2 regions of the Sinobaca sp. SA16-1 genome follow, and region 1 is predicted to be linked to the other one. Evidence: predicted binding sites of a transcription regulator. Region 1 holds the regulator's gene; the other holds the start of a gene.
What was found. Region 1 encodes NrdR, which represses ribonucleotide reductase genes. Its sites were predicted from a motif close to AACACNATATATNGTGTT; they were not measured.

Region 1 (4,434 bases):
GTGATTGAAGCAACGGGTAAATTCAAAACCAGAGACACGGCAGGCCTTCATTTAAAAGCAGGGGCCAAGAAAGTCGTTATTACTGCTCCGGCTAAAGAGGAAGACGCGACTATTGTTATGGGAGTAAATGAAGCAGATTACAATCCGGCGGAGCACCACATTATTTCGAACGCTTCCTGCACGACGAACTGTCTTGCTCCGGTAGTAAAAGTGCTCGATCGCACGGTCGGAATTGAAAGCGGATTAATAACGACGATCCACTCTTATACGAACGACCAGAAAAATATAGACAACCCCCACAAAGATTTAAGACGTGCCAGAGCCTGCGGGCAGTCTATCATTCCTACTACGACAGGAGCCGCCAGGGCTATTTCAAAGGTGCTTCCTGAGCTGGAAGGCAAAATGAACGGAATGGCTCTGCGGGTGCCGACGCCAAACGTCTCGCTGATCGATATTGTAATCGATACAAAAAAAGAGGTGACCGTAGAAGAAGTAAATGAAGTGCTTCGTTCTGCTTCTGAAAACGACATGAAAGGCATTATCAGCTTCAACTATGACCCGCTTGTTTCCATTGACTACAATGGAGATGAAAATTCTGCGATCATTGACGGCCTTTCTACAATGGTTATTAATAACAGGCAGATTAAAGTTCTTGCCTGGTACGATAACGAATGGGGCTACTCATGCCGCGTTGTTGATCTTGTGCGCTATGTGGGAAAGTCGGTTCAGAAAAGCTCGATGATAAGCGCTTAATGTAAGAAGAGAAAACAGGAGCAGCAAGAGCTGTCCTGTTTTTTTACTGTGGAAAAAGGGTAATGGAATATAGGCCTCACCATTGCAAATCTATTCTAAAAAACGTATACTAACTTTTGTGAATATGTCTCAGGCATGCTTCATTTATATGTAGCAGTAAGGGTTAGGACCTCATTTGGACTAACTTTCCCCCAAGGCTGGACGTTAGTATAATGAAAAGAATCCGTGGCATATGATATTTATAGTAAAGGGGGAGTCCACCCATGGATACAATGGGAAGACACGTTATAGCTGAACTATGGGGCTGTAACATTGATAAATTAAACGATAGAGAAGCAATGGAAAATGTGTTTGTGAATGCAGCATTAGAAGCCGGAGCGGAAGTAAGAGAAGTAGCGTTTCATAAGTTTGCCCCTCAGGGAGTAAGCGGCGTAGTGATTATTTCAGAATCCCATTTGACCATTCACAGTTTTCCGGAGCATGGATACGCGAGCATTGACGTTTACACCTGCGGGGACACGATAGACCCTAACGTAGCGTCTGATTATATAGCAAAAGCTTTAGAAGCCACGGAAAAAGAAACATTGGAGCTTCCGAGAGGAATGGGTCCGGTGCAGGCAGAGAAATCAGAAGCAAAAGTACTATAAAAAGTATAGATGAACCCCGTCTGAAGGCAGTGTCTCAGGTGGGGTTTTTCGTTACTGTCCAGGATTTTAGAAAAGTGATATGATAAGAACAACGAATAAAAGCATGCGAGGCTAAGCAGATGCGGAGATGATAGAATGAAATGTCCTGCCTGTCATTCTAATAATACAAGAGTGCTGGATTCAAGGCCAAGCAATGAAGGAAAATCAATTAGAAGGCGCCGTGAGTGCGACGCCTGCCAATATAGGTTTACGACTTTTGAGACGGTGGAGGAAATGCCTCTCGTTGTCGTAAAAAAGGGTGGAGCACGGGAAGAGTTCAGCCGGGAAAAAATCCTGCGCGGGCTTATTCGGGCATGCGAAAAGCGCCCGGTTGCCCTTGAAACGCTGGAAGCTATTGTAAATGATGTAGAACAGCAGCTTCGAAGTGATGGAAAGTCAGAAATCAAGAGCGAAGATGTCGGCGAACTTGTAATGGAGAGACTGGCCGGAGTCGACGATGTAGCCTATGTGAGGTTTGCCTCCGTTTACCGCCAGTTTAAGGATATTACCGTATTTATTAACGAGTTAAAGGAATTGATTAGTAAAGACGAAAAAAAATAAATGGTTTCAGCAGCCGGGTGCTTTATGCCTGGTCCGTTGGATTTGTAAAGAATTAGGGGGCGTTCTGTAATGGCTTTGTATTGGAAAGAGCTGTTACCGGCAGATAGTTTTACTATTCGGATTAAGCAGGAAAACAAAGAACATTCCAGTAAAGTAATAACTTCGCTGTATCAGCCTTTAATAGGCATTTACGCCGCATCGCTGTACCAGGTTTTAACAAATAGACTGGAAAAAGATAAATACAGCTGTGAAGAAACGTCACATCGGGATTTAATGGCGCAGATGCAGCTTCCGCTTCATCATATTGTGGAAGCAAGAAAAAAATTGGAAGGCATCGGCCTGCTGAAAGTATTGAAAAAAGAAAAAGCGGATACCCCGTGCTTTATCTATGAAATTCAGCCGCCGTTAAGCCCGGAGGAGTTTTTTAGAGATGACGTACTCAGTGTGTTTTTATTCAATCGGCTGGGAAGGGAAAAATACAGGCAGATCAGGGAACGGTTTATACTTCCTGCATTAGAGCCTGCTGCGTATACCGACGTCACCTCTTCGTTTGACCAGGTGTTTACGTCGCTTCATCAATCCGAAATGAAAATGACAGAAGAGATATTCAGCGAAAACAGTGCGATGGATCTGTTGTCGGCTGAAGGCGGTCCGGGAATTGAAATAAAAGCTCAGTCGTTTGATATTGACCTTTTGTATGCGGACATGCCCGCTTTTATTAATAAAGAAAAAATCAAATCCAGTGATAACATACATGCGATAAAGCGTCTTGCCTTTTTATACCGGATGGAGCCCCTGGATATGAGCAAAGAAATTCAGCGCTCTCTAGACCAGAATGAAGAGCTGGATCTGTCTGTTCTTCGGAAAAAAGTGCAGGAATGGTACCGCTACGAATATGGATCGGAGCCGCCTGCTTTAGGATATCGGACGCAGCCGGAAGAACACCGGGAGATGAAAGACCAGGTGCCGGTGACAGGGAAAGAAAAAATGATTAAGTATTTTGAAGAAATTTCGCCTATGGCTCTTCTCGAAAGTGTTTCTGAGGGAGCGAAAGTGCCGGCAGGAGATGTAAAGATCGCGGAATCGCTTCTATTTGAATACAAGCTGCAGCCTGGGGTAGCAAACGTACTTATTGATTATGTACTGCGCATTAATAACATGAAGCTGAATTCAGCGTTTGTGCAGAAAATAGCAGGGCAGTGGACACGTGCAAAGGTGACTACAGTAAAAGAAGCAATGGAACTTGCCAGCAAAGAAAACAAAGCACAGAAGGAACGCAAAGACCAGGCTCCTAAAGAATATGGATCCAGATTCGGGCGGTCCTCTGCGCCGAAGCCTGGTACCGTTCCGAAATGGCTGGAAGAACAAAAAGCAGGTCAGGTGAGCAAAGTGGAACAGACACCGGAAGAAGTATCGAAGTGGGAAGAAGAGAAACAGCTGTTTAAAGAGCGGTTAAAAAAATGGAAAGAGAAATCGGAAAGCTGAGGTGACACTCAATGGATCCCATTAAATCATCCCTCGATAAGTGGATGAATCAAAAAGAATGGCGGAACAGGTACAATACGCTCCGGGATGAGGTGTTAAAAGACCCGCGTATCCTGGAGTTTAAAGCAAAGCACCCGGACCTGACAAACGGTGATTTAGAACGTAACATGATGAAGCTTTTTGAGTATAAACGGGAGCGGGATCACTGTGATGCCTGTCCGGGACTCGATTTGTGCCCTAATATGATGCAGGGCTATCAGCCCGAACTGACCGGGAGCGGCAGGGAATGGAGCGTTGCCTATCATAAATGCTCTTTAAAGCTGCAGCATGATGAAAGAGTAAAGCACCGCCGGCTGATAAAAAGCCTGTATATCCCATCGGAAGTAGTGGAAGCTACGTTTGATGATATTGAACTCGATAACTCCAGCCGATCGGAAGCAGCCAGAAAAGCAATCGAATTTGTAGAAGGTGCAGATCCGGGCGGGAATGCCAAAGGCCTTTATTTTCACGGGAAATTCGGTGTAGGTAAGTCCTTTATTATGGGGGCTGTGGCTAATGCGCTGGCAAAACGGAACATATCGACTATTATTGTCTACGCCCCGGATTTTTTCCGGGAAATGAAAGAAGCTCTTTCCACTGGTACCACTCAGGAAAAAATAGACAGCATCAAAAAAGTGGATGTGCTTATTCTCGATGATATAGGCGCAGAAACAACGTCTGCCTGGATACGGGATGATGTGCTGGGAGTTATTCTGCAGTACCGTATGATGGAAAAGCTGCCGACTCTGTATACGTCCAACTATAATTATAAAGAATTGGAAAATCACCTGGCATATTCCCAGCGCGGCGGTACCGAAGACATGAAGGCAAGCCGCATTATGGAGCGGATTAAACATTTAACGGAAGCTGTCCATGTAGACGGGGATAACAAGCGCAGCAGCTGAACGAA
Region 2 (4,434 bases), on a different contig from region 1:
CGGATTTCAGTAATGCGCTGTTTTAACTGGGACAGCGGAATGTTTCTGGCGCCTAGTATATGGCCGCCGTTATATTCACGGGGTTCTCTAACGTCAATCAGCTGAGCCTTTCTGTAGCCCTGCTTAAATTCTTCTTCTGTCAGTTCCGTAAGAAACTTAGGCTTTACAAGCCTTCTGTATAACAGAAATGATAACATGATGATAATAATACCCCATAGGATCCAAGCCATAATTGTTCCTCTCCTTTAAAAAAAGCTCACAAGGAATATTATAATAATCTTTGCCTCAAGAAGCAAAAGAAATCTATTATAGAAAGCAAATAATCAAGAAAAATCGTAACTTCTTTAGAAATAGAAAAAGCTTTGGTACACTAAAGATGAAAAAAGAAAGGTGTGCAGAAATGGAAAAAGAAAAGTGGTATTTCATAGACTCAGGGAAACAATCCCCTGCTTACAATATGGCAATGGATGAAATGCTCCTCCGCTGGCACAGCGAGGGAAAAATTCCTCCTGTCGTCCGGTTCTACGGCTGGAATCCGTCTACTTTGTCAATCGGATATTTTCAGAAGGTACATAAAGATATCGATTTAGACGCGGTAGATAAGCACCAACTCGGTTTCGTCCGAAGGCCGACAGGGGGAAGGGCCGTCCTGCATGATAAGGAATTAACGTACAGCGTGATTGTCTCGGAAGAACATCCGCTGATGCCTGCTACGGTGACAGAAGCCTATCGGGTTATTTCCGAAGGGCTTCTTCAGGGATTTTTAAACCTGGGGCTGGATGCTTATTTTTCTGTGCCGAAAAGCAAAGAAGAAGAGCAGGGACTAAAAAACCCCCAGTCGGCGGTTTGCTTTGATGCTCCAAGCTGGTATGAGCTGGTAGTGGAAGGACGCAAAATTGCAGGCAGCGCCCAGACGAGACAGAAGGGTGTTATACTTCAGCACGGTTCGATTATTATTGATCTGGATGAAGACATGTTGTTTGATGTCTTTACGTATTCAAATGACCGGGTCCGGGAACGAATGCAGCGTGCTTTCCGCAGGAAGGCGGTAGCGATCAACGAAATAAAAACAGTACCTGTGTCGCACGAAGATGTGGTCCAGGCGTTTCACAAAGGTTTTGCTGATGGATTAAACGTAAACTGGGTGGACTATAAACTGACAGAAGAGCAGGAAAAAGAAGTTCAGGCTCTGGCGCAGGAGCGGTACGAGTCAGATGACTGGAATTACCGCCGGTAAAAAAGATGTAAATAATTAAAAGACCCGCAATTCAGCGGGTCTTTTTGTTCGTTTATTTTAGATGAGAAGATTCTTTAGGGGGGCGGACAGCTGCGGAGAACGCGTCCTGCAGCTGTTTAGTAACCGGGCCGATGGAATAGTCTGCCTGAAAAGAGCCTTCAATCCGGACAACCGGCGTAATTTCCATTGTAGTACTTGAAATAAACATTTCATCAGCCCGGGAAGCTTCTTCTACAGAGAATGTTTTTTCAACAAAAGAAATGCCTTGTTGTGCAGCGAGCTGCTTAATAAAAAGCCGGGTAATACCGTTTAATATAAGTTGGTTGGCAGGATGTGTATACACCGCGCCGTCCTTAACAATAAAAATATTGGTTGAAGACCCTTCTGTTACAGTCGTTCCCCGATGCTGAAGAGCTTCATCACATGCATTGTCCTCCGCTTTTCGTTTAGCCATCACATTTCCCAGCAGGTTAATGGTTTTTATATCGCAGCGGAGCCAGCGGATGTCTTCCAACGCGTAAAGCGAAATACCATTTTTCTGCTTTTCGAGTGGAATCGGAGCTTCTTTTGCAAAAGCAGTTACGACCGGTTCGAGCCCGCGTTCATATAAATGATTACGTTCCTGCTCGCCCCTCGTAATCTGAATATAAACATAGCCATCGGAAATATCGTTTTCCTCTGATAGTGAATCAATAATTTCTTTAAATTGATCAAGGCTGAACGGAATAGGAATATCAATTTCTTCGGTGCTGCGTACAAATCGTGTGTAATGTTCTTCGAGCTGAAAGCAGACGCCGTTATAAAGGCGGACTACTTCATATACCCCGTCACCGAAATAATATCCGCGGTCTTCAAACGAAACATCAGCGTTACTGCGTTCTATTAGATTGCCTTTTTTCCATACATAGTCCATTATATTACCTCCGGCTTTTTTTCTAAGATACCATGAAAAACAATAAAAACCTACATACAAATTTTCTTCTTTTACGCAAGAAATGAAATTGATGAAATATCGGGTTTTTTAACAGATTGCGGGAGTTTAGGAGCCGATTGCTTCTTATTTTGCCCTTTTATGAAATTGACAAATTTATAAAAAGAGGTTTAAAAACTATATATAGTGTCAATATATAAATTATAAATACTATATATTGATTTAAAGGAAGATCGTATGGTATCATTCAGAAAGAGCTTTAAATCAGCCGCATACTTGATTTGTCTGGTGGTTTTCTTTTATTAAACAGAAAAAACAGCCGGGTCCGTCGGTTCGATGCCGAAAAATCGAGAAGTGAAACAGGAGGAATTTACATGAGTACAGCAACAAAACAAATGCCTAAAGTAAACACAGTCCAGCTAAATGAAGATATATCCCTGTTCCCGCAGGTGCATCCCGTAACAGAAGACATGAAGATGACAAAATCAGGTGTTTCCCGTCTGGTCATGCTCGACCGTTATACATTTAAGGACACGGAAAAGAAAACGCTGAAAGAAAATGATTTTGTTATTTTAACTGTTAAGGAAGATCCAAAGTTCCCTGCTAGAGGATTCGGGTTTGTCATTGCACTTGACCGTGGAAATAATACAGCGGAAGTAAGAGTAGATAATGAATTCCTCCCGCTTCTTAACGAACAGGAAGCTGAGAAAGGAACGGTTATCCGTTCTCTTGATGTTATTGAAAAGCCTTTGGAAATATATTATGAGCAGATCGCCAAGCGTAATGCTACAGGACTTGCGAGTGTGGAAAAGACAGAAGAAAGACGCCGTCAGTCTTTCCAGGAATTCTACGAAGAACTGGTAAATATGAACTTCATTCCTGCAGGACGGGTGTTGTACGGAGCCGGTGCAGAAACAGATGTAACCTACTTTAACTGTTATGTTATGCCTTATATTGCAGATTCCAGAGAAGGAATTTCCGAACACCGCAAGCAGGTAATGGAAATCATGAGCCGCGGCGGCGGTGTTGGAACGAATGGTTCGACCTTAAGACCGAGAAACACTCTTGCAAAAGGGGTTAACGGTAAATCTTCCGGTTCGGTTTCCTGGCTTGATGATATTGCAAAGCTTACGCATTTAGTAGAGCAGGGCGGTTCAAGAAGAGGCGCCCAGATGATTATGCTTGCAGATTGGCATCCCGATATTCTAGAATTCATCGTATCCAAAATGCAGAACCCGCGTATTCTGCGCTTTCTGCTCGAAAATACAGAAGATGAACAGATTAAAAAGCTTATTCAGGAAAAACTTAAATTCACTCCATTATCTCCAACGGAAGAAGCTATGTATCAAGGCATTCTTAACTATCAGTCGATTCCGGGACAAGGTGGATTCAACAACAAGATTCTTCAGGAAGCCGAAGATAAGCTTAATACCGGAGGCACGTATACCGTTAATTCTCCGGAGTTTTTAACCGGGGCAAACATTTCCGTCTGTATTACTGATGACTTTATGAAAGCTGTAGAAAATGATGCAGACTACTCGCTGCGCTTTCCCGATGTAGAAAACTACTCGAAGGAAGAAATGGCAGAATACAATCAGGAATGGCAGGAAAGCGGAGATGTCCGTGAATGGGAACAAAAAGGACATGCAGTTCGTACGTACCGTACTATTAAAGCGCGTGAACTGTGGAAGCTGATCAATGTGTGCGCCACCTATTCAGCTGAGCCGGGTATTTTCTTTATAGACAATGCAAATGAACAGACAAACGCGCAGAGCTATGGACAGAAAGTAGTAGCAACCAATCCGTGCGGAGAGCAGCCGCTCGCTCCTTATTCAGTCTGCAACCTTGCTGCAGTGAACTTAGCTGAAATGGCTAACAAAGATGAAAAAGTAGTAGACTTTGATAAACTCCGGAAAACAGTTGCCACCGGTGTAAGAATGCAGGATAACGTCATTGATGCCACCCCGTATTTCCTTGAAGATAATACAAGACAGGCAAAAGGAGAGCGCCGGGTAGGCCTTGGTGTTATGGGTATGCATGACCTTCTAATCTATACGGAAACAACGTACGGTTCAGAAGAAGGCAATGTACTGATTGATCAAATATTTGAAACGATTGCAACGACTGCATATCGTACAAGTATTGAAATCGCTAAAGAAAAAGGAAGTTTCCCTTATTTGGAAGCATCGTCGACAGAAGAAACAAATCGTCTGCGCCAGGCTTTCACAGAAACCGGATATATGAAGAAAATGCCGCAGGATATTCT

Region 2: the regulator NrdR is predicted to act here: its motif matches at 2,342-2,359, upstream of AC5W2J_RS06690 (vitamin B12-dependent ribonucleotide reductase).

The regions. Positions count from the first base shown of each region.
Region 1 covers NZ_JCAKFL010000003.1:165,754-170,187, forward strand. Annotated here, with positions in the region: gene AC5W2J_RS08790 (glyceraldehyde-3-phosphate dehydrogenase) at 1-753, shown strand, start outside; gene speD (adenosylmethionine decarboxylase) at 1,017-1,400, shown strand; gene nrdR (transcriptional regulator NrdR) at 1,536-2,000, shown strand; gene AC5W2J_RS08805 (replication initiation and membrane attachment family protein) at 2,070-3,485, shown strand; gene dnaI (primosomal protein DnaI) at 3,497-4,429, shown strand.
Region 2 covers NZ_JCAKFL010000002.1:516,410-520,843, reverse strand. Annotated here, with positions in the region: gene AC5W2J_RS06705 (rhodanese-like domain-containing protein) at 1-230, opposite strand, end outside; gene AC5W2J_RS06700 (lipoate--protein ligase family protein) at 401-1,237, shown strand; gene dat (D-amino-acid transaminase) at 1,290-2,150, opposite strand; gene AC5W2J_RS06690 (vitamin B12-dependent ribonucleotide reductase) at 2,543-4,434, shown strand, end outside.